Regions from separate parts of the Janthinobacterium sp. 17J80-10 genome, predicted to be linked through region 3. Evidence: predicted binding sites of a transcription regulator. Region 3 holds the regulator's gene; each other region holds the start of a gene.
What was found. Region 3 encodes sigma-54, which starts transcription at its own class of promoters, with help from an activator protein. Its sites were predicted from a motif close to TGGCANGNAANCTGCTTT; they were not measured.
Positions count from the first base shown of each region.

Region 1: a site for sigma-54 is predicted at 4,722-4,739, ahead of EKL02_RS16255 (CmpA/NrtA family ABC transporter substrate-binding protein). Genes of this name have one in related genera too.
Region 2: a site for sigma-54 is predicted at 7,585-7,602, ahead of EKL02_RS13050 (beta-propeller fold lactonase family protein). Genes of this name have one in related genera too.

Region 1 is NZ_CP035311.1:3,656,543-3,666,084, forward strand. Features, by position in the region: gene EKL02_RS16235 (methyl-accepting chemotaxis protein) at 1-41, shown strand, start outside; gene EKL02_RS16240 (ABC transporter ATP-binding protein) at 56-871, opposite strand; gene ntrB (nitrate ABC transporter permease) at 896-1,819, opposite strand; gene EKL02_RS16250 (CmpA/NrtA family ABC transporter substrate-binding protein) at 1,841-3,091, opposite strand; gene EKL02_RS16255 (CmpA/NrtA family ABC transporter substrate-binding protein) at 3,379-4,584, opposite strand; gene EKL02_RS16260 (ANTAR domain-containing protein) at 4,850-5,494, opposite strand; gene tsaD (tRNA (adenosine(37)-N6)-threonylcarbamoyltransferase complex transferase subunit TsaD) at 5,594-6,622, shown strand; gene EKL02_RS16270 (putative Na+/H+ antiporter) at 6,674-7,936, shown strand; gene plsY (glycerol-3-phosphate 1-O-acyltransferase PlsY) at 7,938-8,543, opposite strand; gene ybaK (Cys-tRNA(Pro) deacylase) at 8,581-9,072, opposite strand; gene EKL02_RS16285 (endonuclease/exonuclease/phosphatase family protein) at 9,131-9,542, shown strand, end outside.
Region 2 is NZ_CP035311.1:2,908,674-2,918,215, reverse strand. Features, by position in the region: gene clpB (ATP-dependent chaperone ClpB) at 1-949, shown strand, start outside; partial or broken gene EKL02_RS18590 (VOC family protein) at 1,131-1,217, shown strand; gene EKL02_RS13075 (EamA family transporter) at 1,285-1,719, shown strand; gene EKL02_RS13070 (SRPBCC family protein) at 1,759-2,205, shown strand; gene EKL02_RS13065 (VOC family protein) at 2,298-2,783, shown strand; gene adh (aldehyde dehydrogenase) at 3,105-4,625, shown strand; gene EKL02_RS13055 (PQQ-dependent methanol/ethanol family dehydrogenase) at 4,739-6,496, shown strand; gene EKL02_RS13050 (beta-propeller fold lactonase family protein) at 6,591-7,553, opposite strand; gene pqqE (pyrroloquinoline quinone biosynthesis protein PqqE) at 7,671-8,852, opposite strand; gene pqqD (pyrroloquinoline quinone biosynthesis peptide chaperone PqqD) at 8,845-9,108, opposite strand; gene pqqC (pyrroloquinoline-quinone synthase PqqC) at 9,158-9,542, opposite strand, start outside.
Region 3 is NZ_CP035311.1:3,951,455-3,960,996, reverse strand. Features, by position in the region: gene EKL02_RS17740 (deoxyguanosinetriphosphate triphosphohydrolase) at 1-71, shown strand, start outside; gene EKL02_RS17735 (enoyl-CoA hydratase/isomerase family protein) at 84-1,166, opposite strand; gene raiA (ribosome-associated translation inhibitor RaiA) at 1,234-1,590, opposite strand; gene EKL02_RS17725 (RNA polymerase factor sigma-54) at 1,693-3,168, opposite strand; gene lptB (LPS export ABC transporter ATP-binding protein) at 3,184-3,924, opposite strand; gene lptA (lipopolysaccharide transport periplasmic protein LptA) at 3,941-4,489, opposite strand; gene lptC (LPS export ABC transporter periplasmic protein LptC) at 4,528-5,127, opposite strand; gene EKL02_RS17705 (HAD family hydrolase) at 5,124-5,651, opposite strand; gene EKL02_RS17700 (KpsF/GutQ family sugar-phosphate isomerase) at 5,651-6,679, opposite strand; gene EKL02_RS17695 (monovalent cation:proton antiporter family protein) at 6,789-8,777, shown strand; gene EKL02_RS17690 (AEC family transporter) at 8,782-9,542, shown strand, end outside.

The DNA of each region.
Region 1 (9,542 bases), 290 kb from region 3:
TGGCAAGCGCAGGCGGGCACGATGACTGGGAAGAGTTTTAAAGACCTCGCCCCTGCTACGCCGCCTCTTTCATCGACGGATGGGCCTGGCGGTGGTACAGGAATTCCAGTACCGCCGTCCGGTATTGCATGTATTGCGCATCCTGCGCCAGCGCCACGCGTTCGCGCGGACGCGCCAGGTCGACTTGCAGGATCTCGCCGATGGTCGCGGCGGGCCCGTTGGTCATCATCACGATGCGGTCCGACAGCAAAACTGCCTCATCGACATCATGGGTGACCATGACGACCGTCGAGCCTGTCTTGGCGACGATTTTCAGGAGCTCGTCCTGCAGGTGCGCCCGGGTCAGCGCATCCAGGGCGCCAAATGGTTCATCCATCAGCAGTACCTTCGGCTCCATCGACAAGGCACGCGCAATGCCTACGCGCTGCTTCATGCCGCCGGAGATTTCGTTCGGGCGCTTTTGCTCCGCGTGGGTCAGTCCGACCAGCGCCAGTGCCTGCCTGGTGCGTTCTTTCAGCTGCGCGCGTGACTCTGTGGCGCCGAAGACCCGCTCGACTGCCAGGTAGACATTCTCAAAACAGGTCAGCCACGGCAAGAGCGAGTGATTCTGGAATACCACGCCGCGCTCCGGCGAAGGCCCGCTGATTTCGCGATTGGCGCAGATTAGCGTGCCGCCGGTGGCAGTGAGCAGGCCGGCAATCAGGTTGAGCAGGGTCGACTTGCCGCAACCGGAATGGCCGATCAGCGTGACAAATTCGCCCTTCTTGACCGTCAGGTTGACATCCTTCAGCGCGTGGAACACGCCCTTCCTGGTGGTGAAGGACATTTCCGCCTGGGCGATTTCGATAAATTTGTTGTTCAGCTTTTCCATGATGTTTTCCTTTTTGGGTGCAGGTCAGCTGCGTACTTCTTCGTAAGTGAACGCCTTGGCGATTGCGACCAGTGCCTGTTCCAGCAGCAGCCCCACCACGCCGATGGCGAAAATCGCGATGATGATGTGCGGCACGTTCAGGTTATTCCACTCATCCCAGACCCAGAAGCCGATCCCCACGCCACCGGTCAGCATTTCGGCGGCGACAATCACCAGCCAGGCCGTGCCAATCGACAGGCGCACGCCGGTCAGCATGTACGGCAGCACGGAAGGAAACAGGATCTTGGTGACGATCTTCCATTCAGACAGGTTCAGCACCCGCGCCACATTCATGTAATCCTGCGGCACGCGCTGCACGCCAACGGCCGTGTTGATGATCATCGGCCAGATCGAGCAGATGAAGATGGCCCAGATCGAGGCCGGGTTGGCGGCCTTAAAGACCAGCAGGCCGATCGGCAGCCAGGCCAGCGGCGACACCGGTTTCAGGATGCTGATAATGGGATTGAACATGCCCGACAAGAACTTGAAGCGCCCGATCATGAAGCCCATCGGAATGCCGACCAGCGCAGCCAGGCCGAAACCGGTGCCGACACGCTCCAGCGACATCAGGATGTTCCAGCCGATGCCCTGGTCGTTCGGACCGTTGCGGTAGAACGGATCTGAAAACAGCACGATCGCTGCCTTCAGCGTCACCAGCGGCGTCGGGATACCACTGCTTTTTGCGGCGACGATTTCCCAGATCAGGACCAGCAACGCCAGGCCGAGGATCGGCGGCAACACCGCCAGCAGGAAGGGCTTGAACGAGATTTTCCGGCCATTGCCCTGGACCGGTGCAGCAGCGAGAGTGGGCGCTTTTTCCGCAACGGCGGGCTTGACTGCCCTGGCGGGCGGCGATTCGGCAACCGGCGCTGCCGGCTCATTCATCAGGTTATTCATAACGGCACTCATGATGGCTCCAGATAATGTGAATTACGCTTTGATCTTGAAACTGTCGGCATACTTGGCCGGATTCTTGCCGTCCCAGACCACGCCGTCGATCATCTTGCTTGTCCGCATGACATCCTTGGGGATGCTGACCTTCATCGCCGAGGCCGCTTCCTTGTAAAGATCAATCTTGTTGATCTGCTTGGCCACACCAAGGTAGTCCGGATGGTCCTTGATCAGGCCCCAGCGCTTGTGCTGCGTCAGGAACCACATGCCGTCTGACAGGTACGGGAAGTTCACCTGGCCGTCGTTGAAAAACTTCATGTGGTTCGGGTCATCCCAGGTCTTGCCCAGGCCATTCTGGTAACGTCCCAGGATGCGCTGGTTGATCGCATCGACACTGGTATTGACGTAGGATTTCTGTGCCACGGTTTCGGCCATCTTCAGCTTGTTCTGCAAGCCGGCGTCGATCCACTTGCCAGCTTCGATGATGGCCATCATCACCGCGCGCGCAGTGTTCGGATACTTGCTGACGAATTCGGCGGTGGTGCCCAGGGTCTTCTCCGGGTGGTCTTTCCAGATATCCTGGGTGGTGACGGCAGTAATGCCAATGCCATCCATGATCGCGCGGTGCCCCCAAGGCTCGCCGACGCAGAAACCATCCATGTTACCGACGCGCATGTTGGCGACCATTTGCGGTGGCGGCACAGTGATGGCCTTGGCATCCTTGAATGGGTCGATGCCGGCCGACGCCAGCCAGTAATACAGCCACATGGCGTGGGTACCGGTCGGGAAAGTTTGCGCAAAGGTGTATTCGCGCTTTTCGTTTGCCATCACCTTGGCCAGCGAGGGGCCGTCGACAGCTCCCTTGTCGGCCAGCTTTTTCGACAGCGTAATGGCCTGGCCGTTATGGTTCAGGTTCATCAGGATTGCCATGTCCTTTTTCGGGCCAGATACGCCCAGATGCACGCCATAGATCAGGCCATACAGCACATGCGCCATGTCGAGCTCGCCATTGACCAGCTTGTCGCGCACGCCGGCCCAGGAAGCTTCCTTGGTTGGAATGATCTTGACGCCATACTTTTTGTCGAAACCGAGCACCGAGGCCATGACCACCGAGGCGCAGTCGGTCAGCGGAATAAAGCCGATCTTCACTTCTTCCTTTTCCGGCTTGTCAGAACCGGCCGCCCACACGCCGCCCGTGGCCAGGCCACCGAATGCGCCGGCGCTCATGACCGCGCCAGCCTTCAGGATGGAGCGGCGGGTGATATCTGTGCTGTCGTCTTTCTTTGTCATGCTGGTCTCCCTGGGAAGAAATGCAAACCTTAAAATCCAAATAAAAAAAGGCGCCCGGACCGTGCAGGGAAACCCTGCAAGATTCGGACACCTTTGTCCCGGATCCCTCCTGCCTTCGTTGGCAGGAAAGATCGTTGATTGCTGCACCAGCTTTGGCGCTTGCCTATTGCTATGCAATTGACGTGCCAGCCTGATCCATTACTTTTTCCTGCTTCGCCGCTTCACGAGCGACCGTTTTTTTGCGCCATTTTCGTGCGCCGCCTCAAAATGGCGCAGCAACTGGGTTCTCAGGCAGCGGCGGCAACCAGCCCGGCAAAGCTGATTGCAAAGCTATCCGCATAAGCGGCAGGCGCACTGCCATCCCAGGTAATGCCATCGATGAGGACGCTTTTGCGCATGGCATCGACAGGTACGGCCACATCCGCCATGGTGGCGGCCTCGCAGTAAAGGTCGATGCAATTGATCGCACGCGCCACACCCAGGTAATCCGGATGTTCCTTGAGCAGGCCCCAGCGCTTGTGCTGCGTCAGGAACCACATGCCATCCGACAGGTAAGGGAAATTCACTGCACCGTCCTGATGGAAGGCCATGCAGTTCGGATCTTCGCGGCTGCCGCCTGCGCCGTCGCTGTAAAGGCCAAGGATGCGCGGGCTGATGATATTGACCGAGGTATTGACATACGCCTTGGCGGCAATGGTCTCGGCGGCGCGCAGCTTGTTGGCCGGGGATGCATCGATCCAGCGGCAAGCTTCCAGCACGGCAGCCGTCAATGCGCGCGCGGTATTGGGGTAGCGGCGCACGAAATCGGCGCTGGCACCCAGCACTTTTTCCGGATGACCGGGCCAGATATCCTGGCTGGCGGCAGCGGTAATGCCGACATTGTCCGCGATGGCACGATGGTTCCATGGCTCGCCGGCGCAATAGCCGTCGATATTGCCAACGGCCATATTTGCCACCATCTGCGGCGGCGGCACCGTCACCAGACGTACATCACGCAGCGGATGAATGCCATGCGCAGCCAGCCAGTAATACAGCCACATGGCATGCGTGCCTGTAGGGAAGGTATGCGCAAAGGTATAGGCGCCGTAGCGGCGTGGCTCCTGCCGGATCAGCCGGGCCAGCCCCGCGCCGCCGAGAACACCCTTGCCGGCGACGTGGTTCGCAAGAGTGATCGCCTGGCCGTTGCGATTCAGGGTCATCAAGACTACCATGTCGCGCCGGCCGCACCCGATCCCCATGTGCACGCCGTATACGAGGCCATACAAGGCTTGCGCGGCATCCAGGTCGCCGCTTGTCAGCTTGTCGCGCACGCTGGCCCACGAAGCCTCGCGGGTTGGCACGATCTTGATGCCGTGCTTCCTGTCAAAGCCGAGAATGGCTGCCATCACCACCGGCGCGCAATCGGTCAGTGGCATGAACCCGACTCGCACCTCCTGCTTTTCCGGAGCACCGGCAATCCGGGCAGGTGCTTTGCCCAATCCATGTTCTGTCATTGCTGCTCCCACTGATAAGCTTGTGCGCGGACAAACAAAAAGGCGTCCGGTCAATGCGAGCGCAGCTCGATCGACCAGGACACCTTTGTCCCGGCTGCACCGCCCACATTGGCCGTGCAGCCATCTTCTCCAGGGTTAGTGCAATTGGCGTGCCAGCCGCAGAGCAGGCAATTCGGGCAAAACCCGGGCGAAACCAGGGAAATTGCGCACTTTTGCCGTGCACCGCATCAAACAAGGGCAATGACAATGGGGCAAAACGGCCGTCTCAACCCAGCAGATCGGCGACGTCGATGATGCGTTGGGCGAGGTCGGAAAGTTTGAGGTTCTTGTCCATGGCCAGGCGCCGCAGCTTGGCATAGGCCTCGGGTTCGCTCAGCTTGTGCCGCTCCATCAGCAGGCCCTTGGCGCGCTCGATGGTCTTGCGCTCGGCCAGCTTGAGCTTGGTATCGGAGAGCTCGGCGCGCAGCTTTTGCTCGGCATTGAAGCGCGCCAGCGCCACGTCGAGCACGGGCTTGACGCGTTCCGCATGCAGGCCGGCCACCACGTAGGCCGACACACCGGCATCCATGGCCGCCTCCATGCTGGACTTGTCGTCATCTTCGGTAAACAGGACGATCGGCCGGCGCGCCTCGCGGGTCGCCACCACCACGTGCTCGAGCACGTCGCGCGCATCCGACTCGGCGTCGATGATGATCATGTCCGGCTGCAGCTGGGCGACCCGTTCCGGCAGGTGCATATCGGCCGGGAACACGGCGATGATGTTGTAACCAGCTTCGAGCAAGCCAATACGCAGAGCGCGCGCGCGCTCTGCCGCCGCCCAGGCGGCGTCGTTGTGCTCGTCTTCCGGCGGCACGACGCTATTGACCACGACAATGCGCAGCGATCGGAGTTCGTTGGATGAAGCCTGCATCTTTATAAATTACCAATAACCAGTACAACAGGGGAAAGCCGATCCCGGCATAATACGCTACAATCGCACGCAAGAATCGCACCAACCTCACCTCTTCCCATGCTTGTCCTTGGCATCGAATCCTCCTGTGATGAAACTGGCGTTGCGTTGTATGACACACAACGCGGCTTGCTCGGTCACGCCCTCCATTCGCAGGTCGCGATGCACGAGGCCTATGGCGGCGTGGTGCCGGAGTTGGCCTCTCGCGACCATATCCGGCGCGCCCTGCCGCTGTTGGAGCAAGTGCTGGAGCAAAGCGCCGAGCCGCTGACCGCCATCGACGCCATCGCCTATACGCAGGGCCCGGGCCTGGCCGGCGCGCTGCTGGTCGGCGCCTCGGTTGCCTGCGGCCTGGCGCTGGCGCTGGACAAGCCCATCCTCGGCGTGCACCACCTGGAAGGCCATCTGCTGTCGCCGCTTTTGGCGAGCGATCCGCCGGAATTCCCCTTTGTCGCGCTGCTGGTGTCAGGCGGCCACACCCAGTTGATGCAGGTCGACGGCATCGGCCGCTATACCCTGCTGGGAGAAACCGTGGATGATGCCGCCGGTGAAGCCTTCGACAAGTCGGCCAAGCTGCTGGGCCTGGGCTATCCCGGCGGGCCGGCGATTTCACGCATGGCCGAGTTCGGCGACCCGACCGCCTACAAGCTGCCGCGTCCGATGCTGCACTCGAAGAACCTGGATTTCAGCTTTTCCGGCCTGAAGACGGCAGTGCTGACGCTGGTGAAAAAGCACCCGGCCAACATCTGCGAGCAGGACAAGGCCAACATTGCGCGCGCCTTCGTCGATGCCATCGTCGATGTGCTGGTAGCCAAATGCATCGACGCACTGAAGCAGACCGGCATGAAGCGGCTGGTGATCGCCGGCGGCGTCGGCGCCAATGCGCAATTGCGCGCCGCCCTCAACGCCGCCGCGCAAAAGAAGCGCTTCCGCGTGTTTTACCCGGAGCTGCAATTCTGCACCGACAATGGCGCCATGATCGCCTTCGCCGGCGCGCAACGACTGGCGCGCAATCCTGCTGCCGCCACGCGCGACTATGCGTTCCAGGTGCGTCCGCGCTGGCCGCTGGACGAGTTGCCGCCAGCCTGAGCACCACCTATCTATGGGACAATGGCGGTCTCGTTTTTCAGGGATATCGCCATGCCTTCAGCCGAGCTGATCCAGTATGCCGGCGCCGCGCTTTTCGCACTGGCGGTGCTGCATACGTTTTCCACGAAATTTTTCGACCATCTGTCGCATGCCCACCCGCGCCACGCAGGCCTGTTTCATTTGCTGGGCGAGGTCGAGGCGGTATTCGGCTTCTGGGCGATGGTGCTGATCCTGTTCATGGCGGCCACCGCCGACCTTAACACCGCCATCGGCTACCTGGAGCGGCAAAATCTCACAGAGCCATTGTTCGTATTCGTGATCCTGGTCATGGCCGGCACGCGTCCCATCCTGCACCTGGCGCGGCGCCTGGTCGACTGGATTGCGGCGGCGCTGCCGCTGGCGCCATCGCTGGCCTACTACGTGACTTGCCTGACGCTCGTGCCCCTGCTCGGTTCCATCATTACCGAGCCTGCCGCCATGACGCTGGCCGCGCTGCTGCTGCGCGACCGCTATTACAGCCAGCCGATCTCGCCGCGCCTCAAATATGCGACCCTGGCGGTACTGCTGGTGAATGTATCGATCGGCGGCGTGCTGACGCCTTATGCGGCACCACCGGTGCTGATGGTGGCGGCAAAATGGGGCTGGGACTTTTCCTTCATGCTGGCCATGTTCGGCTGGAAGGCCGTGCTGGCCGTTGTCATCAATGCCGCGGGCGCCGCCTGGCTGTTTCGCCGGGAACTGGCCGGGCTGGCAGTGCCTTCCACAAATGCGGACCAACAATCCATGCCGGCGCTGGTAATCACCATCCACCTGCTATTTCTGGCAGGCGTGGTATTTTTCAACCACCATCCGGTCGTATTCTTTGGCCTGTTCCTGTTCTTCCTCGGTTTCACCGAAGCCTACAAAAAATACCAGGACACGCTGATGCTGCGCGAAGGCTTGATGGTGGCGTTTTTCCTGGCCGGCCTGGTGATCCTGGGCAGCCAGCAGCAATGGTGGCTGCAGCCCCTCCTGGCCGGCATGGATGCGACCGTGCTCTTTTTCGGCGCCACGGCGCTCACCGCCATCACTGACAATGCTGCGCTGACTTACCTCGGTTCGCTGGTGGAAGGCCTATCCGATACGGCCAAGTACGCGCTGGTCGCGGGCGCCGTCGCTGGCGGCGGCCTGACCGTGATTGCCAATGCGCCGAATCCGGCAGGCTTTGCCATCCTCAAGGGCAGCTTTGATGAAGAATCCATCAGCCCGCTGGGCCTGTTCGCCTGCGCGCTGCCGCCAACCATCGTCGCGATGCTGTGCTTTTTGCTGCTGTAAATTATTTTTTCTTGCTGCCGATCCGGCTTTCCTTGCCGGCCAGCAGATTGCCAATGTTGGCACGGTGCCGGTAAAGCAGCAGCGCACTCATCGCCAGCACCGCCAGCAGAATTTCATCGACGCCGAACAGCAAGCCATAGTAGAACGGCGCAAATACCGCCGCAATCAATGCCGCCAGCGAAGAATAGCGGAAGGCATAGGCGACGATCAGCCAGGTCGCCAGCGTTGCCAGGCCCAGCCAGCCATTGATACCCAGCAGCACGCCCAACGCCGTGGCCACGCCCTTGCCGCCGACAAACTTAAAAAAGACCGGCCACAGGTGGCCGACGAATACCGCCAGCGCAACCAGGGCAATGCCGCCATCGCCGAGACCATACTGCGGCCCGAACACCTGCGCCAGCCATACCGCCAGCCAGCCCTTGAATGCATCGCCCAGCAATGTCAGTACTGCCGCGGCCTTGTTACCGCTGCGCAGGACATTGGTGGCGCCGGGATTTTTGGAACCGTAGGTGCGCGGATCGGCCAGGCCGAAGACGCGGCTGACCACCACGGCAAACGACAGGGAACCGATCAGGTAGGCCGCCAGCGCAAATAACAAAACAGTCATTATTTCTCCTTGAAACTTTGATTAATTCTTCAAGCGCTCAATCTTCGAGCGCGCAATTCACCGGCTTGGCTTGCAGGCACGCCAGCAGCACTTGCGGATCCAGTCCCACCAGGTAACCGCGCCGGCCGCCGTTGATGTAAATCTTTTCCAGCGCCAGGATACTTTGCTCCACATACACGGGCATCGCCTTGCGGGTGCCGAAGGGCGAAGTGCCGCCGACCAGGTAGCCGGAGTGGCGGTTGGCCACTTCCGGCTTGCAGGGCTCGACCGACTTGCAGCCAATTTGCCGCGCCAGGTTCTTGGTGGACACCTTGCGGTCGCCATGCATGAGCACGATCAACGGCTTTGCCGTCTCATCCTGCATCACCAGTGTCTTGACCACGCAGTGCTCGTCCACCCCCAGCGCACGCGAGGACACTCCCGTGCCGCCATGCTCTTCGTAGGTGTACGGATGCTCGCTGAAAGCAATGCCCTGGCGGCGCAGGAATTGTGTCGCCGGCGTTTCGGAAACGTGTTCTTTTTTTGCCATGCCGTGTTACGCTAAACCCGTTCGCAGATTGTTTCGCAGATTCAAACCGGGGGCTATTATGCAACAAGAAATCCGCTTTGCGACCTTCAATGTATGCAATCTGGCGCCGCCGGGCATGACTTTCTACGACAACCTGCCGCCGTACACCCCGGAAGAATACGAGGACAAGCTGAACTGGCTGGCGCGCAAGATCGATGAAATCGATGCCGATATCATCGGCTTCCAGGAAATCTTTTCGCAATCCTGCCTCAGGACCGTGCTGGCGCGCACGCGCAATTACCGCGAAGCCCTGCATGCCGGCTTCGACCCGGATCCGGCAATCGAACCACTCACGCCCAGCGTGGCACTGGTGTCGCGCTTGCCGTTCGCAGCGCCGCCCGCCGCTTTCCATGCCTTGCCGCCTGCCCTGCTGGCAAGCCTGGCCAAACTGGACAGTCCCCTGACGCGCTTCACCCGTCCCCTGCTGCACG
Region 2 (9,542 bases), 1.0 Mb from region 3:
GGTATCCAAGATGATGCAGGGCGAGCGCGACAAGCTGGTGCACATGGAAGATGAATTGCACAAGCGCGTGGTCGGCCAGAACGAAGCCATCGGCGTCGTATCCGATGCCATCCGCCGCTCCCGCGCCGGGTTAGGCGACCCTAGCCGGCCGTACGGCTCCTTCATGTTCCTGGGCCCCACGGGTGTGGGCAAGACCGAGCTGTGCAAGGCGCTGGCATCCTTCCTGTTCGACACCGAGGAATCGCTGATCCGCATCGACATGAGTGAATTCATGGAAAAGCATTCGGTCGCGCGCCTGATCGGCGCGCCGCCGGGCTATGTCGGTTACGAGGAAGGCGGCTACCTGACGGAAGCGGTGCGACGCAAGCCTTACAGCGTGATCCTGCTGGACGAAATCGAGAAGGCCCATCCGGACGTCTTCAATGTGCTGCTGCAGGTGCTCGACGATGGCCGCATGACCGATGGCCAGGGCCGCACGGTGGATTTCAAGAATACCGTGGTGGTGATGACGTCCAACCTGGGCTCGCACAAGATCCAGTCGATGGAAGACAGCGATCCGCAACTCGTCAAGCTGGCGGTGATGGCGGAGGTAAAGGGGCATTTCCGCCCGGAATTCATCAACCGCATCGACGAGATCGTGGTGTTCCATGCCCTTGATGAAAAGAACATCGGGGCGATTGCCCGGATCCAGCTGGGCATCCTGGAAAAACGCCTGGCGAAGATGGAAATGGCAATGGATCTGACGGAAGAAGCGCTGCAGAAGATTGCCGAGGCCGGCTTCGACCCGGTGTATGGCGCCCGGCCCCTCAAGCGCGCGATCCAGCAGGAGATCGAGAATCCGTTGTCGAAAATGATCCTGGAAGGCAAGTTCGGTCCAAAGGACGTGATTCGTATCGATGCCAAAAATGGCGCGCTGACGTTTGAAAGACAGGCAGCCCAGCCTGGCTGATCCCCACTGCAGCACATAGTGCAGTCATGCCGCCCGGTCAGTTGACCGGGCTTTTTTTTATGTTTTTTAATTGGGCAGTCGCTGGATTAAAAGTGGCGCCCCTATTCATGGGGTGGTGCAACGCTACTCTGCGAGTTAGGATTTTGCATAAAAGACATAAGTTGCAAATTAATTAATTTTTGAATACCATGAAAATTACTACGGGGCCTATTTTAGAAATCCGGAAGGGCATAAGCTTTGCGTCGTCTGCCACAACCCGGAGATGTAATGCCTGACACGCCAATCGCCCCGGACGGCAATGCCGCTGGCTATCGCAAACCTTAGGTGGTGCAAATATGGCTACTACGAATAACTGGTTCTTTTGGGCAGTCTTGTCAGCCGCGTTTGCTGCATTGACTGCCATTTTCGCGAAGATTGGCATTCAAGGCGTAAACTCGGATCTGGCCACGCTGGTGAGAACCGCTGTCGTGATGTTCGTCCTGGCCATATTTGTTTGGGTTACCGGCAAGTGGAGCAACCCGCTGCTTTTGCCGTCGAGAACTTGGCTGTTTCTCGTGCTTTCGGCATTGGCGACTGGCGCTTCGTGGCTATGCTATTTCCGGGCGCTGCAAATTGGCGACGCTTCGAAGGTCGCGCCGGTGGACAAGTTCAGTCTCGTGTTGGTAGCGGTGTTCGCGTTTGTGTTTCTTGGCGAGCGGCCTTCGGCGAGAGATTGGTTCGGCATCGCCCTGGTGGCCGCTGGTGTCTTGGTTCTAGCCTTCAAGCGCTAGTCCATTTCGTATTTTGTACGTTTGATAGGAGCTTTCAATATGGCTACTGGAACTGTCCGCCTCCATCGTGTCCTGCGCACCAGGCCAGAGAAGATCTACCGCGCCTTTATAGATGCTGCTGCAATGGCCAAGTGGCTTCCACCGTACGGCTTTATTTGCAAGGTTCACCATATGGACCCGAAAGTCGGCGGAACCTTCAAAATGTCATTTGAAAATTTCTCGACTGAGCAAGGTCACTCTTTCGGCGGGCTGTATCGGCAGCTGGTTCCCGGCGAACTCATTCAATACACCGATAAATTCGATGATCCGAACCTGCCAGGCGAAATGCTGGTTACGGTGACGCTGAAGGCAGTGTCGTGCGGTACGGAGGTCGATATCGAACAAAGTGGGATTCCGGAGCTTATCCCCGTCGAAATGTGCTACCTGGGCTGGCAAGAGTCTCTCGTGCAGCTTGCCAATCTGGTTGAGCCTGAGATCCCGGGCTAACTGATGCATGACATGGTAGGATTTTGGCAGTTTGACGCGGAAAATATCGTTTTCCTGCGGCATCTGGCACCTCAACCCAATGGAGAATTGCCATGGATAAGCACGCCAAGAATACGATTTGCCTTTGGTACGATGGCGACGCCGAGCAGGCGGCGCAATTTTATGCCAAGACCTTCCCCGATTCATCCGTTGGCGCGGTCTATCTTGCGCCGGGAGACTTTCCATCAGGGAAAAAGGGGGATGTGTTGACGGTGGAGTTCACGGTGATGGGGATTCCCTGCCTCGGGCTCAATGGTGGCCCCGCGTTCAAGCACAACGAAGCATTCTCGTTTCAGGTCGCAACCGATGACCAGGCCGAAACCGATCGGTACTGGAACGCAATCATCGACAACGGTGGCGTGGAGAGTGCCTGCGGGTGGTGCAAAGACAAGTGGGGCCTGTCCTGGCAGATCACGCCAATCGTGCTGACCAAGGCGATAGCCGACCCCGACCCTGCCGCCGCCAAGCGCGCATTCGACGCAATGATGGAAATGAAAAAGATCGACATCGCCACAATCGAGGCGGCGCGCCGCGGTTGACGTCGCAATCGCCGGACGCCCGACGCCCGATGAAAACCTGCTGTGCCATCCTCGCACAGCAGGATTGAATTGATTCGATACACCTGTTTGCCCGCCTGTTCCAAAAGTGAACAAATCCGTTCGCTGACGCTTTTCCTCCGGTCCCAGTCGCCCCATCAAAAAATGCGTGCAGCTCTATAGACAGCTGCTGCGTCTCCGCCATTTTTTTTCAATTTCCTTGCGATGTCTCCATGCTGGCACGGCATTTGCCATAACCCCTGTGCGCTCGTCGCACTTAATTTAAAAAAATCAGACGCATCTCATATCGTTTAGGAGGCAGAAATGAATTTGGCAGACATCAGCAAGCTGGGGATCAAGAACCCGTTCAAGCAACGCTATGACAATTACATCGGCGGCAAATTCGTGGCGCCGGTCAAGGGTGAGTACTTCCCGAACATCACGCCGATCACCGGCCAGCCGTTTTGCGAAATCGCCCGCTCCACCGCCGAAGATATCGAACTGGCGCTGGACGCTGCCCACGCTGCCCGCGCTGCCTGGGGCAAGACTTCGCTCACCGAGCGCGCCAACATCCTCAACAAGATGGCCGACCGCATGGAAGCGAACCTGGAATTGATCGCCACCGCCGAGACCATCGACAATGGCAAGCCCATCCGCGAAACCATGGCGGCCGACATCCCGCTGGCGATCGACCATTTCCGCTACTTCGCCGGCTGCATCCGCGCCCAGGAAGGCAGCGTGGCGCAGATCGATTCGGAAACCTATGCCTACCACTTCCACGAGCCCCTCGGCGTGGTCGGCCAGATCATTCCCTGGAATTTCCCCATCCTGATGGCGGTGTGGAAGCTGGCGCCTGCGCTGGCCGCCGGCAATTGCGTGGTCTTGAAACCGGCCGAGCAAACGCCGGCCTCGATCCTGGTGCTGATCGAACTGATCGGCGACCTGCTGCCGCCGGGCGTGCTCAACATCGTCAACGGCTTTGGCCTGGAAGCGGGCAAGCCGCTGGCCACCAGCAAGCGCATCGCCAAGATCGCCTTCACGGGCGAAACCGGCACCGGCCGCCTGATCATGCAATACGCCGCGCAAAACATCATCCCGGTGACGCTGGAGCTGGGCGGCAAATCGCCCAACATCTTCTTCGCCGACATCATGGATGCCGATGACGATTACTTCGACAAGTGCCTGGAAGGCTTTGCGATGTTTGCCCTGAACCAGGGTGAAGTCTGCACCTGCCCGTCGCGCGTGCTGGTACAGGAATCGATCTACGAGAAATTCATGGAACGCGCCATTGCGCGGGTAGCCGCCATCAAGCAGGGCAACCCGCTCGACAGCAGCACCATGATCGGCGCCCAGGCCTCCAATGAACAGATGGAAAAGATCCTGTCGTACATGGACATCGGCCGCCAGGAAGGCGCCGAGGTGCTGATCGGCGGCGAGCAGAACAAGCTTGCGGGCGACCTGGCCGGCGGCTACTACGTCAAGCCGACGGTATTTGCCGGCAACAACAAGATGCGCATCTTCCAGGAAGAGATCTTCGGGCCGGTGGTATCGGTGACCACCTTCAAGGATGAAGCCGAGGCGCTGGCGATTGCCAACGACACGCTGTACGGCCTGGGCGCCGGCTTGTGGACCCGCGACGGCTCGCGCGCCTTCCGCGTTGGCCGCGCCATCCAGGCGGGGCGCGTGTGGACCAACTGCTACCACCTGTATCCGGCGCATGCGGCCTTCGGCGGCTACAAGCAGTCGGGCATTGGCCGCGAGACGCACAAGATGATGCTGGAACACTATCAGCAAACCAAGAACCTGCTGGTCAGCTACAGCCCGAAGGCGCTGGGCTTTTTCTAAACACTGAAATGGTGTGAAACGGTAGGGCGCGCCTTGTCACAAGCAGGGCGCGCTGCTACTCAACCGCATCAACTAAAAAAATAACGCATTCATAGTACTCAAAGGAGATAGGTATGCAAAAGCAATTCAACATTTCCGTGATCGGCGCCGCGCTGGCGGTCTCGTTCGCGTCAGCCGCAGTACACGCCGCAGGCGTGACCGATGCGATGATTGAAAACGACGCCAAGGCGCCGAACAATGTGCTGTCCTGGGGTATGGGCCAGCAGGGCCAGCGTTTTTCGCCGCTGACCCAGATCAATTCCAAGACCGTCTCGAAACTGGTGCCGGCATGGTCGTTTTCGTTCGGCGGCGAAAAACAGCGCGGCCAGGAATCGCAGCCGGTCATCTACAACGGCAAGATGTTCGTCACCGCCTCCTACTCGCGGATCTATGCGCTGGATGTCAAGACTGGCGCCAAGCTGTGGAAATACGAGCACCGCCTGCCGGACGGCATCATGCCTTGCTGTGACGTCATCAACCGCGGCGCGGCGCTGTATGACAACCTGGTGATCTTCGCCACGCTCGACGCGCAACTGGTGGCCCTGAACCAGGATACCGGCGAAGTCGTCTGGAAGGAAAAGATCGACGACTACCACGCCGGCTATTCGGCTTCGGCAGCGCCGCTGATTGCCAAGGGCTTGCTCCTGACCGGTGTCTCCGGCGGTGAATTCGGCGTGATCGGCCGGGTCGAGGCGCGCAATCCGCGCACCGGCGAACTGGTCTGGGTACGGCCGATGGTCGAAGGCCACATGGGCTACAAGTACGACAAGGATGGCAAGGAAATCGAGAATGGCATTTCCGGCACCACCAACGCCACCTGGCCGGGCGACCTGTGGAAATCGGGCGGCGCTGCCACCTGGCTCGGCGGCACCTTTGATGCTTCCACCGGCCTGGCTTATTTCGGCACCGGCAATCCGGCGCCGTGGAACAGCCATCTGCGTCCCGGCGACAACCTGTATTCGGCCTCGACGGTGGCCATCGATGTCGCGACCGGCAAGATCAAGTGGCATTACCAGACCACGCCCAACGATGGCTGGGATTTTGATGGTGTCAATGAATTCATCACCTTCGACATGAATGGCAAGCGCATGGGCGGCAAGGCTGACCGCAATGGCTTTTTCTACGTGATCGATGCCAAGAATGGCAAATTGCAGAATGCTTTCCCGTTCGTCAACAAGATCACCTGGGCTTCCAGCATCGACCTGAAGACCGGCCGGCCAAACTTGATTCCGGAAGGCCGCCCGGGCGACCCGACCAAGGGACAGGATGGCAAGAAGGGCAAGACCGTGTTCTCGGCGCCATCTTTCCTGGGCGGCAAAAACCAGATGCCGATGGCGTATAGCCCGAAGACCAACCTGTTCTATGTGCCGGCCAACGAATGGGGCATGGATATCTGGAACGAGCCGGTCGCCTACAAGAAGGGCGCCGCCTATCTGGGCGCTGGCTTCACCATCAAGCCATTGAACGAAGACTATATCGGCGTCATGCGCGCGGTCGATCCGAAGAGCGGCAAGATTGTCTGGGAAGTCAAGAACAATGCGCCGCTGTGGGGGGGCGTGATGGCCACCGCTGGCGACCTGGTGTTCTACGGCACGCCGGAAGGCTTCCTGAAAGCAGTCGACGCCAAGACCGGCAAGGAAATGTGGAAGTTCCAGACCGGCTCCGGCGTGGTCGCGCCCCCGGTGACCTGGAAGGAAGGCGACACGCAGTACGTCGCAGTGGTGTCCGGTTGGGGCGGCGCCGTGCCGCTGTGGGGTGGCGAAGTCGCCAAGAAGGTGAACTTCCTCGAACAGGGCGGTTCGGTCTGGGTCTTCAAGCTGGCCGGCAAGTAATCAGAAGGAAGCAAGAAAAAACGGCAAAGAATTAGTCTCCCTGTCTCTTTAGACAGTTTGGGCCGGTGATTCGCATCACCGGCCCTTTTTTTACTTACCGGATGACCACGCCCCAGGGCAATTCGCCCACCGTGATCTCGGCAGTGACGCACCCGGTCCTGGTATCGATCACCGACACGCTGTTGGAGCGGCCGTTGGCGACATACAGCTTGTTGCCGTCGGGGGTCAGCGCCATGTTCCATGGGCGCTTGCCGACAGCGATGGTGTTGACCACCTTGTTGCTGGCGGTATCGATCACCATGACCGTGGCGTCGCGGCCGTTGGAGACATAGACTCGCTTGCCGCTGGGATGGACCGTGATCCCGTTGGCGCTCTTGCCGGCAGCAATCGTGGCGACGACCTTGCGGCTGGCGACGTCGATTGCATACACCGTGTCGGACAGTTCGCAGGCGACGTAGGCGCGACTGCCATCGGGCAAAAAGCCGATGCCGCGCGGGCGCCGGCCGACCGCGACCGACGCCACCTGGCGCTGCCTGGCGACGTCGATGATGTCGATCTGTTCGGCATCTTCGGCGCTGACGTAGAGCTCGCGGCCATCGGGGGAAAATACCGCATGCTCCGGGTTGTGCCCTTCGACCTTGATATCGGCGATGTGCGCGCCGCTGACGGCATCCTTGAGCGTGACGCTATTGCTTTCCTCGACGGCGGCGGCCACCAGCTTGCGGTTCGGCGAGAGGCTCACGCCTTCGGGCGATGCGCCCAGCGGCGCCTGCCGCAGCACGCGACGTTCGGCTGTATCGATCATCAGCAGCGCGCTGGCAGTGGCATCGGTGATGAACAGGGCACCCGAGGCAGTGTCGATGGCGATGCCGCGCGGCCGCTGGCCGGCCGCAATCTCGCCGACCACAGAATCGCTTGCAGTATCGATGACGCTGACCGTGCCGGATTTTTCATTCGGCACGTAGGCAAACGGCGCGGCCAGCGCCGGCGCGCATAACAGCGGCCAGGCCAGCTGCAGGGCTGCGGCCAGGCGCGGCAAGGTGGGGTGGAATGGCATGTCTGTCTCCTATGGTTGTGGAAACATGACAAATGCAATCGCCGTGCCAGAAGACTCTACGGCCGGCGCATTTCATCCACCGATGGACAGGCCCGGGCGACTGCGCCGCCAGCGCCGTCAGCCGGCGTTTTTTTCAGCCCCAAGACTGTTCCTCAGGGAGTTCGCATCGCTGCGAAACAGCAGCGGCTGCGGGTTGGCCGCCGCAGTCTTCGACTGCTGCGCCTGCAGGACGATGTTTTTGACCTGGTCATGGTGGGGCGACTTGGCGCACACCGGGTCGGCATTCTCGGCCGCGCCGGTCAGGGCCAGCGCCTGGCAGCGGCAGCCGCCAAAGTCCTTTTCTTTTTCGGGGCAGGTGCGGCACGGATCCTTCATCCACGAATCGCCGCGGTAGCGGTTGAAGGCGTCGCTGTCATACCAGATGGTGCGCAAGTCCTGCTGCGTCACATTGGGAAAATCAAAGCCGGGCAGCGACTTGGCCGCATGGCAGGGCAGCGCCGCGCCATCGGCTGCGACCGCAAGGAACACCGAGCCCCAGCCATTCATGCAAGCCTTTGGGCGCTCCTCGAAATAATCCGGCACCACGAACAGGATGCGCATTTGCGTGCCGATCTTCGCGCGATAGGCATTGACCACGCTTTCCGCGCGCTCCAGCTGCTCGCGCGTCGGCAAAAGCTGCGCGCGGTTTGCCAGCGCCCAGCCGTAGTACTGGGTATTGGCCAGTTCCAGGTATTCGACCCCCATTTCCAGCGCCATGTCGATGATGCGGCCGACATGGTCGAGGTTGTAGCGGTGCAGCACCACGTTCAGGACCATCGGGTAGTCGTATTGCTTGATCAATTTCGCCACGCGCGACTTCAGGTCGAAAGTCCTGGTGCTGGTCAGGAAATCGTTCATTTCGCGGGTCGAGTCCTGGAACGACAACTGGATGTGGTCGAGGCCGAGTTCCTTCATGTGCGCAATGCGCGCCTCGGTCAGGCCGATGCCGGACGTGATCAGGTTGGTGTAGTAGCCGAGCTGGTAGCCTTCGGCGATCAACTCTTCCAGGTCGTCGCGCAACAATGGCTCGCCGCCGGAAAAGCCGAGCTGCGCTGCGCCGAGCGCGCGTGCCTGGCGCATGACGTCGATCCACTGCGCAGTGCTCAGTTCATTGCGGTTCTCGGCATAGTTCAGCGGGTTGTAGCAGAACACGCAATGCAGCGGGCAACGGTAGGTCAGCTCGGCCAGCAGCCACAAGGGCGGCCTGACGGCTGCACTCTGTCCGGCGGCGCCGGCGTCGATTGCGTTGGCGCTAGACAAGCCAGCCTCGCTGGTGGGCCGATTGCAGGAAATCGTTGACTTGCCCGGAAAGTCCCGTGGTGGCAAAGGTCTGTTCCAGGTCGTCGACGATCCTGGGGATGTCGCGCGCGCCGTCACAGCGCTTCAGGATTTCAGCGGCGCTCTGGTTCAGCTTGACCATGCCCTCCGGGTAGAGCAAGACATAATTGTTTTGCGTCGGCTCCCATTGCAGGCGGAACAGCCGGGAGAGCTTGGGCGTGGCAGACAGGGCATTCATCATTCACCTTTCAGGCGTGGCAGGCAAGGCAACTAGGGTAAAACGCGCTTCACGGATACTCCAGTGCGATCGCGTCCGAGATCGACCACAGCACGTCGAGCTTGAATTGCAGGATTTCCAGCGCGCGCTGCTGTTGCGTGTGCGTCGTGAAATGGTCCAGCGTGACTTGCAAGCCGTGTACCACGTCGCGCTCGGCCAGCGAAATGCGGCTGCGGAAGTATTGCAATCCCGCCGGCTCGATCCACGGATAATGCTGCGGCCAGGTGGCAAGCCGGTCCTGGTGGATCTTCGGCGCGAACATTTCCGTCAGCGACGAGCACACCGCTTCCTGCCACGGCGCACTGCGCGCGAAATTGACATAGGCGTCGACCGCAAAGCGCACCCCCGGCACGACCAGCTTTTGCGACCACAGCAGGTCACGGTCGATGCCGACG
Region 3 (9,542 bases):
ATATCGCAGGCATGACGGATCGCTACGCCATGCGCGAACACCGCCGCCTGTTCATGATCGACGAGATCTGAAGCCCGCGGCCTCTAGAGCCAAGTGCGCAACGGGTGCGCATGCGCCGGCCACGCAGGCTGGAAAAATCCTGCCACCATTTCTGCGCTGACGGCTTGCGGCGAGGGCGATCCCCATGCCGGGCACAAGTCCTTGTCGATCACGGCGGCACGGATGCCCTCGAAGGCCTCGCCCTGCTTGAAGCAGTGGCGCATCATCGAACGTTCCATGCGCAGGCACTCTTCGAATGTCATGCCGGCGCCCGCGCGCAACTGCCGCAAGGTCACGCACAGCATGAGCGGCGAGCGCTTTTGCATGGTTGCCAGGGTGGTCTGCGCAAACGCCGAGGCATCGCCGGCCAGCGAATCCATGATCGATGGCACGTCGTCAAAGGAAAAGTGGTGGTCGATGGCGTCACGCTGCCGTGCCAGTTCGCCGGTGTCGCCTGCAGAAAATTGCGCGGCAAAGTGGCGCACGTCCTGGTCGATATCGTTGCCGTCGCCTGTGCCCGCCAAGGCGTGCAGGTCCGCCAGCCGCTCCGCCGGAATAAACACATCCGCCAGCCCCGCATGCAGGGCATCGGCGGCGCCGACGGGATTGGCCGTCAGGGCCAGCCAGGTGCCGATCTGAGCCGGCGCACGCGACAGGAAATAACTTCCGCCGACGTCCGGAAACAGGCCAATATTCACTTCGGGCATGGCGAGCTTGCTGCGTTCAGTGACGATCCGCAGCCTTCCGGCTGAGTGGCACTGGGCAATGCCCATGCCGCCACCCATCACGATGCCATCCATGAGCACGATGTAGGGCTTGGGGTAGTGATGGATCAGCCGGTTAAGCGCATATTCCTCGGTAAAAAAATCCTCTATCAGGGCGCTGCCTTGCTGTGGCGTGGCTTGCCCGGACTGGTAAAAAAAACGGATATCGCCGCCGGCGCAAAAGGCTTTTTCACTATTGCTGTGGATGAACACCGCCTTGATTGCATCGTCATCGCGCCAGTCCAGCAGCGCGCGCGTCATGGCGCGCACCATTTCCAGTGACAGCGAGTTCAGTGCCTGCGGGCGGTTCAGGGTGAGCATGCCAGTGCGATGCTGGATGCGGGTCAGGATATGGTCGTTCATGATCGGGTAATAAAAAGGGCGCTTGGCGCGCCCCTGGTTACATTTGCAGAAGTTGATTGCGCCGGTTTTATTCTTCCGGTGCGGCCGTCATGGATTCCGGCAAGTGCTTGATGGCCTGGTGCTGGTGATCCTGGAGGATGGCCTTGTACTTGAGGACCTGACGGTCGAGTTTGTCGACCAGCCCATCGATTGCGGCATAAAGGTCATGCGCGATGGATTCCACATGGACATCCTTGCCCCGCATGCGCAAGGTGATTTCAGCCCGCTGGCGCTTGTCTTTCTCTGCAAGTTTGTCCACGGTGAGGATGACCGCAGCATCAATGACATGGTCGAAGTGGCGCCTGATGCGCTCCAGCTTGGCATGCACATATTCCCTGATAGGAGGGGTCAGTTCGAGATGATGTCCACTGATGGTCAGATTCATACAGCGCTCCTTAAAATAAGGTCACTGGCGGTTCACGGTCGACAAAGGCAAGTGCGTGTCGCCTGAACACAGCAACGAATACAACAAATACTGCAAGGACTACTACAAGGACTTGCGCAGGTTGACTGGCGGGATTTTCAAGGCTTCGCGGTACTTGGCCACAGTGCGCCGGGCAACGACCATGCCTTGCTCCCCCAGCATTTCTGCAATCTTGCTGTCAGAGAGGGGGTTCTTGGGGTCTTCAGCTCCTATCAATTGTTTGATCAACGCCCGTATCGCCGTTGATGAAGCTTCGCCGCCGGCTTCTGTGGCGACATGGCTGCCGAAGAAATACTTCAGCTCAAACATGCCATGCGGCGTCAGCATGTACTTCTGCGTTGTTACACGAGAAATAGTACTCTCGTGTAAACCTAGTGTATCAGCTATTTCGCGCAAGACAAGAGGGCGCATGGCGACGGCGCCATGCGAAAAGAAATTGCGTTGTCGCTCCACAATGGCTTGAGAAACCCGCAGGATCGTGTCGAAGCGCTGGCGCATGTTCTTGATGAGCCATTTTGCTTCCTGCAATTGCGAAGTGAGTGAGCCCTCACCCTTGTTTTGCTTGAGGATATTCGCGTACAAGGCATTCACGCGAAGCCGGGGCATCACATCATGATTGAGCATGACTTGCCAGCCGTTCTTGCCGCGCTTGACGATTACGTCCGGCACGACATAGTCGGCGGCATCGCTGGCAAAGACAGCCCCGGGATGGGGGTTGCACTGGCGGATGATGCACTGTGCTTCGCGCAAATCCTCGTCATCGCAATCGAGCAGTTTCTTGAGCTTGTTGAAGTCGCGCTGCGCAAACAGGCCGAGGTGCTTTTCGACGATGGTCAGCGCCATGCGTCGTGTCACCATCGGCACTTTCGGCATGCGCCGGATTTGCAGTGCGAGGCATTCACCGGCGTCGCGCGCGCCGACGCCGGCCGGCTCGAAACTTTGCACCAGTTTCAGGGCGATGGCCAATTCTTCCGGATCGATTTCCAGCTCGGCAGGCAAGCGCGCATGAATTTCCTCGAGCGGCTCTTCCAGGTAGCCATTGTTGTCAATGGCGTCGATGATCAATTCCATCAGGGCGCGATCACGCGTCTCATGGCTGGTCAGGCGCATCTGTTCCAGCAGGTGTTCGCGCAACGTGATGTGGTGCGCTTCCAGTTGCGGACGTGAGTCGTCGTCTTCAGGGTTCTTGCCGGTGCGGGCGACATCGTCGAAACTCCAGTCGGCCTCGCCATTGCCGCCATCCGCCGCCTCGCCGCCTTCTGCGCCTTCATAGGCAGTTTCGCCATCGGCCGCCGGCGCATCTTCGGCGGCGGACTTTTCCGCCGGGCTGCTGGTCTGGTTGATGGCGCCATCGGCAAGCAGGCGCACCGAATGGTCGAGCGGATCGTCAACGCGCTCGAGCATGGGATTGTCAGCCAGGATATGTTCCAGTTCCTGCTGCAATTCCAGCGTCGACAATTGCAGCAGCCGGATCGACTGCTGCAACTGCGGCGTCAATGCCAGATGCTGCGATACGCGTAGCTGAAGTGACTGTTTCATGGCGATGCCGCTTGCTTACATCCTGAAATGTTCGCCAAGATAGACCCGGCGCACCGACTCGTTGGCGATGATGTCATCCGGGCGGCCACTGGCCAGCACGACACCCTGGTTAATGATATAGGCGCGATCACAAATGCCCAGCGTTTCACGCACATTATGGTCGGTGATCAGCACGCCAATCCCGCGTTCCTTGAGAAAGCGCACGATGCGCTGGATTTCGATCACGGCAATCGGGTCGACACCGGCAAAGGGTTCGTCCAGCAACACGAAGCGCGGGCTGGTTGCGAGTGCCCGGGCGATTTCTACGCGACGGCGCTCGCCGCCGGAAAGCGACAGGGCCTGGCTGTCGCGCAGCTTTTCAATCTGCAGCTCTGCCAGCAACAGGTCGAGCTTTTCTTCGATAACCGCTTTCGACAATGGCTTGCCATCATCGCGCTGCAGTTCCAGCACGGCACGGATATTTTCCGCCACCGTCAACTTGCGAAAAACCGAGGCTTCCTGGGGTAGGTAGGACAGGCCGAGGTTGGCACGCCGGTGAATCGGCAAGCGGGAAATGCTCACCTCGTTGAGCTCGATATCGCCCGCATCCGACGGCACCAGGCCGACGATCATGTAAAAAGCGGTGGTCTTGCCGGCACCATTAGGGCCAAGCAAGCCGACCACTTCGCCGCTGCCCACTTCCAGAGAAACGTCGCGCAATACCTGGCGCGCGCCATAGCTTTTCTGTAATCCGCGGGCAAGAAGTTTGCTGCTCATGCTGATCATTCCTGGTTCATTTCTTGGCTTCGTTGCGCGGTTGAATGACCGCCTTGACACGTCCGGCGCCGGGTTTGCTGCTATCGGAGGAGGTGTTGTTGACAGCGAAAAATTCCGTGCGATTATCATAAGAAATGAATTCGCCCTCGACCTCGTCGGTGACCTTGGTGCCTTCGAGGCGGCGCATTTTGGCCTTGGAAAACAGTTTTGCGACATCGGCCTTGTTGTCGTATTCAATGCGTTCTGCTTCACCCTCAATCCACAGGTTCGCGCCACCGTCGCGCTTTTGCCGGAAGCTGGCCGGTTTGCCCTGGCCTGCGTGCAGGGTGGCAAACTGGTATCCCGCAGGATCCTGCGTTACCACCATCTTGTGCGCTTTCATGATGAGCGTGCCGCGGGTCAGGACGACGTCGCCGGTAAAGGTATTGACCTGGCGGACATCATCGTAAGCCATCTGGTTGGCTTCGACATTGGTGGGTTTGTCAGCATCGGCTTTTTCAGCATAGGCAATGCCGGTCGCCAGCATATTGAGCGCAAACAGCGATAAGAAGAAAAATCGTTTCATGGGAAAGAAATCCAGTGATGCATTGGAAATGACTTGCTTCATTGTGTCATTCGGGGTTGCAAGGTGCCACGAACCTTGCTTGCCAGGCTAAATTCTCCCGTCGCGTGGTTGGCAAACATGCCGGTACCGTACAAAACGGTGGTGCCGGAAACAAGTTCCACTGGGCGGTCGGTTTTCATGGTGTCGTCATCCGGCAGTACGAGCATATATTCCGAGATCAGGCGCAAATGCCGCGAGCTTGTTGATGCGGGGCGTTCCATTTTCACGTTGTTAAACAGGCGCACCTGGCTCATGTCACTGTTGGCCAGTGCCCGTTCGGCCACGATCGTGGTCGTCGGACGTTTTGCGCTCAGGGCTTTCATGACCGGACGGGCAATTTCATAGGAATCGTCCTGCGGGTTATGCGTCATGCGTTCGCCGGCAATGTGATAACGGGCTTCGCCGGTTTTCGCCAGCCTGACAAAATTAAAGCGCTCGACGTAATAGTCGGGTTCGGTGCGCTGCACCGCAGGCAGACTGTCTTCAATGCCGCGCCGCATGACGTCGAGCAGCCAGAAACTGCCGAGCGCCAGCAATGCGGCGAGCGCCAGCACCAGCCCAAGCTGGAAGCGGTTGGCCGCGGCGCGCCGGTCTTTCATGCCAGGTAGGGCGCGAGCGCCGCTTCGTAATTGCCTTGGGCATGCAAAATGAAATCGCACAGTTCGCGCGCAGCGCCGTCGCCACCGGCCGCCTTGGTAATGAAATGCACGCGGCTTTTCACTTCGGGATGAGCATTGGGCACGCTGGCGGCAAAACCGACGCGCAACAGGATCGGCAAGTCGATCACGTCATCGCCGACAAAGCCGCAAGCTTCTGGCGCAATGCCTGTCTTGTCGAGCAATTGCTCGAAGGCGGCGCGCTTGTCGTGCACGCCCTGGAATACATGGGTGATGCCGAGATCACTGGCCCGGCGTACCACCAGCGCTGACTGGCGCGCACTGATGATGGCAGTGGCCACGCCGGATTGCTGCAGCAGCTTGATGCCATGGCCGTCCAGGACGTTGAACGTCTTGATGACTTCGCCTTCCGGGCCATAGTGCAGGCTGCCGTCGGTGAGGATGCCGTCGACATCGAAAATCATCAGCCTGATTCGTGCTGCGCGCGCGCTTGCCTGGTGTTCCATCAGATTACCTTGGCTCGTGTCAGGTCGTGGATGTGGAGCGCGCCGACCAGCTTGCCATCGGTGTCGGTGACCAGCAACTGGTTGATCAGGAACTGCTCCATGATCTGGGCGGCATCCGCCGCCAGCTGGTCAGGGCCGATCGTGCGCGGATTGGCATGCATGACGTCGGCGATTTTCAGCTTGCTGAAATCCTGTGTGTGTTCGAGCATGCGGCGCAAGTCGCCGTCGGTGAAGACGCCGATCGGGCGGAAGGCATCATCGACGACGGCGGTCATGGCCATGCCTTTCTGGCTGATTTCCATCAGTGCGGCCGACAGCGACAGTCCTCCGGTCACGGCGGGAACCGCAGCACCGCTACGCATGACGTCGCGCACATGGGTCAAAAGTCGGCGGCCGAGCGCGCCGCCGGGATGCGAGCGGGCGAAATCCTCTTCGCGGAAGCCGCGCGCATCCAGCAGCGCCACGGCCAAGGCGTCGCCCAGGGCGAGGGTGGCGGTGGTGCTGGCGGTTGGCGCCAGGTTCAGCGGGCAGGCTTCCTTGTCCACTGCGACATTCAAGTGCACATTGGCCAGTTGCGCCAGGGTCGAGCCGGGCTTGCCGGTCATGGCGACCATTTTTGCGCCCATGCGCTTGATCAGGGGCACGATGTCGAGCAATTCGGCGGTTTCGCCGGAATTGGAAATGGCGACGAAGGCGTCTTGCGCGGTGACCATGCCAAGGTCGCCATGCGCGGCTTCGCCCGGATGGACAAACAGCGCGGGCGTGCCAGTTGATGCCAGCGTGGCGGCAATCTTGCGGGCGATGTGGCCGGATTTTCCCATGCCGGAGACAACGACGCGGCCCTTGCATTCAAGAAGCAACTTGAGCGCATCGGTAAAGTGCTGGCTTCCCTCGCCGGCAAAGCGCTGTTTCAAAGCAAGAATGGCATCGGCTTCGATTTGCAGCGTTTCGCGCGCCAGGTTCAAGGCATGGGCGGCACTATTTTCGTCAAAAATTTTCGTCAAGGTTTTTTCATCGGTTACACTCATGGGAGAAGTATAAACGAAATAGGCAAGCAAAAAACCTGCCAGAAATAAACAAACCGCCCCTCTTGAGTTAACACAATGGCAGCATCTTCGCTGCCGCTTCCTTGAAAACATGTCGTCGGCGCTTGAATTAACCTTGTTGTTGCTGGGCTCTGCAGTCCTGGCTGTCGTGGCTTTTCGCAGCCTCAATTTGCCGCCCATGCTGGGTTACCTGGTGGTGGGCATCCTCCTGGGGCCCCATGCCTTTGGCCTTGCCAAGGAGAGCCCGGCCACGCATACCCTGGGCGAGCTGGGTGTCGTATTCCTGATGTTTTCGATCGGGCTGGAATTTTCCCTGCCCAAGTTGTCTTCCATGCGGCGCACGGTATTTGGCCTGGGCCTGGCGCAGGTCGGCCTGACCACGGTCGTGGTGATGGGCTGTGGCTGGCTGTTGGCCTGGGCCTTGCCGCAACTTGCGGATATCAGCTGGCCAGCAGCGTTCGCCTTGGGCGCGGCGCTGGCGATGTCGTCTACGGCCATTGTTTCCAAGCTGCTGGCCGAACGGCTTGAACTGGAAAGCGCCCACGGGCGCAACATCATGGGGGTGCTGCTGTTCCAGGACCTGGCGTTCGTGCCGTTGCTGATCCTGGTGCCGGCACTGGCGCGGCCTGGCGAGGGTTTGCTGGTCACACTGGGCTGGGCGGCGCTGAAGGCGGTGATGGTCCTGGTACTGCTGCTGGTGATCGGCCAGAAGTTGACGCGCGCCTGGTTCCGCGTGGTGGTCAAGCGCCGCTCGCAGGAATTATTCATGCTGAATCTGCTGCTGGTGACGCTCGGGGTGGCGTGGATTACAGACAAAGCCGGCCTGTCGCTGGCGTTGGGCGCCTTCGTTGTCGGCATGCTGATTTCGGAAACAGAATTCAAGTACCAGGTGGAAGAGGACATCAAGCCGTTCCGGGATGTGCTGCTGGGACTGTTTTTTGTCACCATCGGCATGCTGCTCAATGTCCGCCTGGTGATTGAATACTGGTGGCTCGTGCTGTTGTTCCTGAGCATTATCGTGTTGCTGAAGTTCGGCTTGATCATGGGAATTGCCCGCCTGGTGGGCGCGCCTACGGGCGTCGCGCTGCGCACGGGGCTGGGCCTGGCGCAGGCTGGCGAATTCGGCTTCGTGCTGCTCAATCAGGCAGGCGCCCTGAAACTGATGGATTCCGAACTGATCCAGATCGTACTGGCGTCGATGGTGCTGTCCATGCTGGCAGCACCATTCATACTGGCCAAGGCCGATGCGATCGTCCTGCGGCTGTCGTCCAATGAATGGATGATGCAGTCGCTGGCGCTGACGCAGATTGCCACCCGAACCATGGGCGCGCAGCAACATGTGGTGATTGCCGGATTTGGCCGCACCGGGCAGAGCCTGGCGCGCTTGCTGGAGGCCGAGGGTATTGCCTACCATGCGCTCGATCTGGACCCGGACCGGGTGCGGGACGCCCAGGCCGGTGGCGCCAGTGTTTCATATGGAGATGCCGCGCGCCGCGAGAGCCTGGTGGCGGCGGGCATCAATCGCGCCTCCGCACTGGTGATTACGTACGCCAGCACGGCGTCGGCCCTGAAGATCCTGCATTTCGCCAAAGAGCTGGCGCCCCTGTGCCCGGTCATCGTGCGCAGCTACGACGATACCGACCTCGACCGCCTGCGTGCTGCCGGCGCGACCGAAGTGGTGCCTGAAGCAATCGAAAGCAGCCTGATGCTGGCCTCGCACGCGCTGCTGCAGATCGGCGTGCCGCTGCGTAAGGTGGTGCGGCGCGTGCAGAGCATGCGTGAAGAACGCTACGCTTCCTTGCGTGGCTTTTTCCATGGCGCCACCGATGCCGCAGACGGTGCCGATAGCGCGCAATTGCGCCTGTATTCGGTGCCGCTGGGCGAGTCGGCATTTGCTGTCAACCGTCCGCTCGCCGCCTTGCGGCTCGAAGAGCTGGGCGCCGAGGTCAGCGTGGTGATTCGCGGGCAGACGCGCCTTGAAGTCGAGCCAAGCTTGCTTTTGCTGAACGGCGATACGGTGGTGCTGCGCGGGCCGACGGCAAGCCTGGCCCTGGCCGAGGAACGCCTGCTGAAATCATGACCGCATGATCGAACGTATCCTAGGCATCATCCTGCCGGTGTTTTGCATCATCGCGGTCGGCTATGGCTATGCCCGCCTGCGCGGCCCGGCCGTCAAGGCAGACATGACTTCGGTCAATCGCGTCAGCACCGAAGTGCTCGGCCCCTTGCTGGTGTTTACCGCCATGGCGGCCAAGGATTTCGACCTGCTGCAGAACGTCTCGCTGATCGTTGCCGGCGTGCTGATTTCGCTTGGTTCCGGTTTATTGGCCTGGCCGCTGGCAAGGGCCCTGGGCTACGATGCCCGCACCTTCCTGCCGCCGATGATTTACAACAATTGCGGCAATATGGGCTTGCCGCTGGCAGCGCTGGCGTTTGGCCAGGCAGGCCTGTCGGCGGCGGTGACCCTGTTCATTGCCGCCAACCTGGTCTATTTTTCCGTCGGCATCAAGATTCTTGCCGCCGGCAAGGCGCACGCGCGCGTTCCCGCGTGGCGGCTGTTACTCAACCCCATGATGGTGGCCATGATTTTCGGCCTGGCCGTCACCGCGGCCCACGTCAGCCTGCCGGCCTATCTCTTCCAGGGCTTGAAAATGCTGGGCGATGCCGCCATTCCCGTCATGCTGTTTGCCCTGGGCGTGCGCATGCGTGATGTCACGCTCAAAAGCTGGCAGATCGGCATGGTGGGTGCGGCGGTATGTCCGCTCGCCGGCCTGGCAGTTGCCTGGGTGCTGGAGCAAGTGTTGCCGCTCTCGGCGGATCAGCGCGCGCAAATGTATCTGTTTGC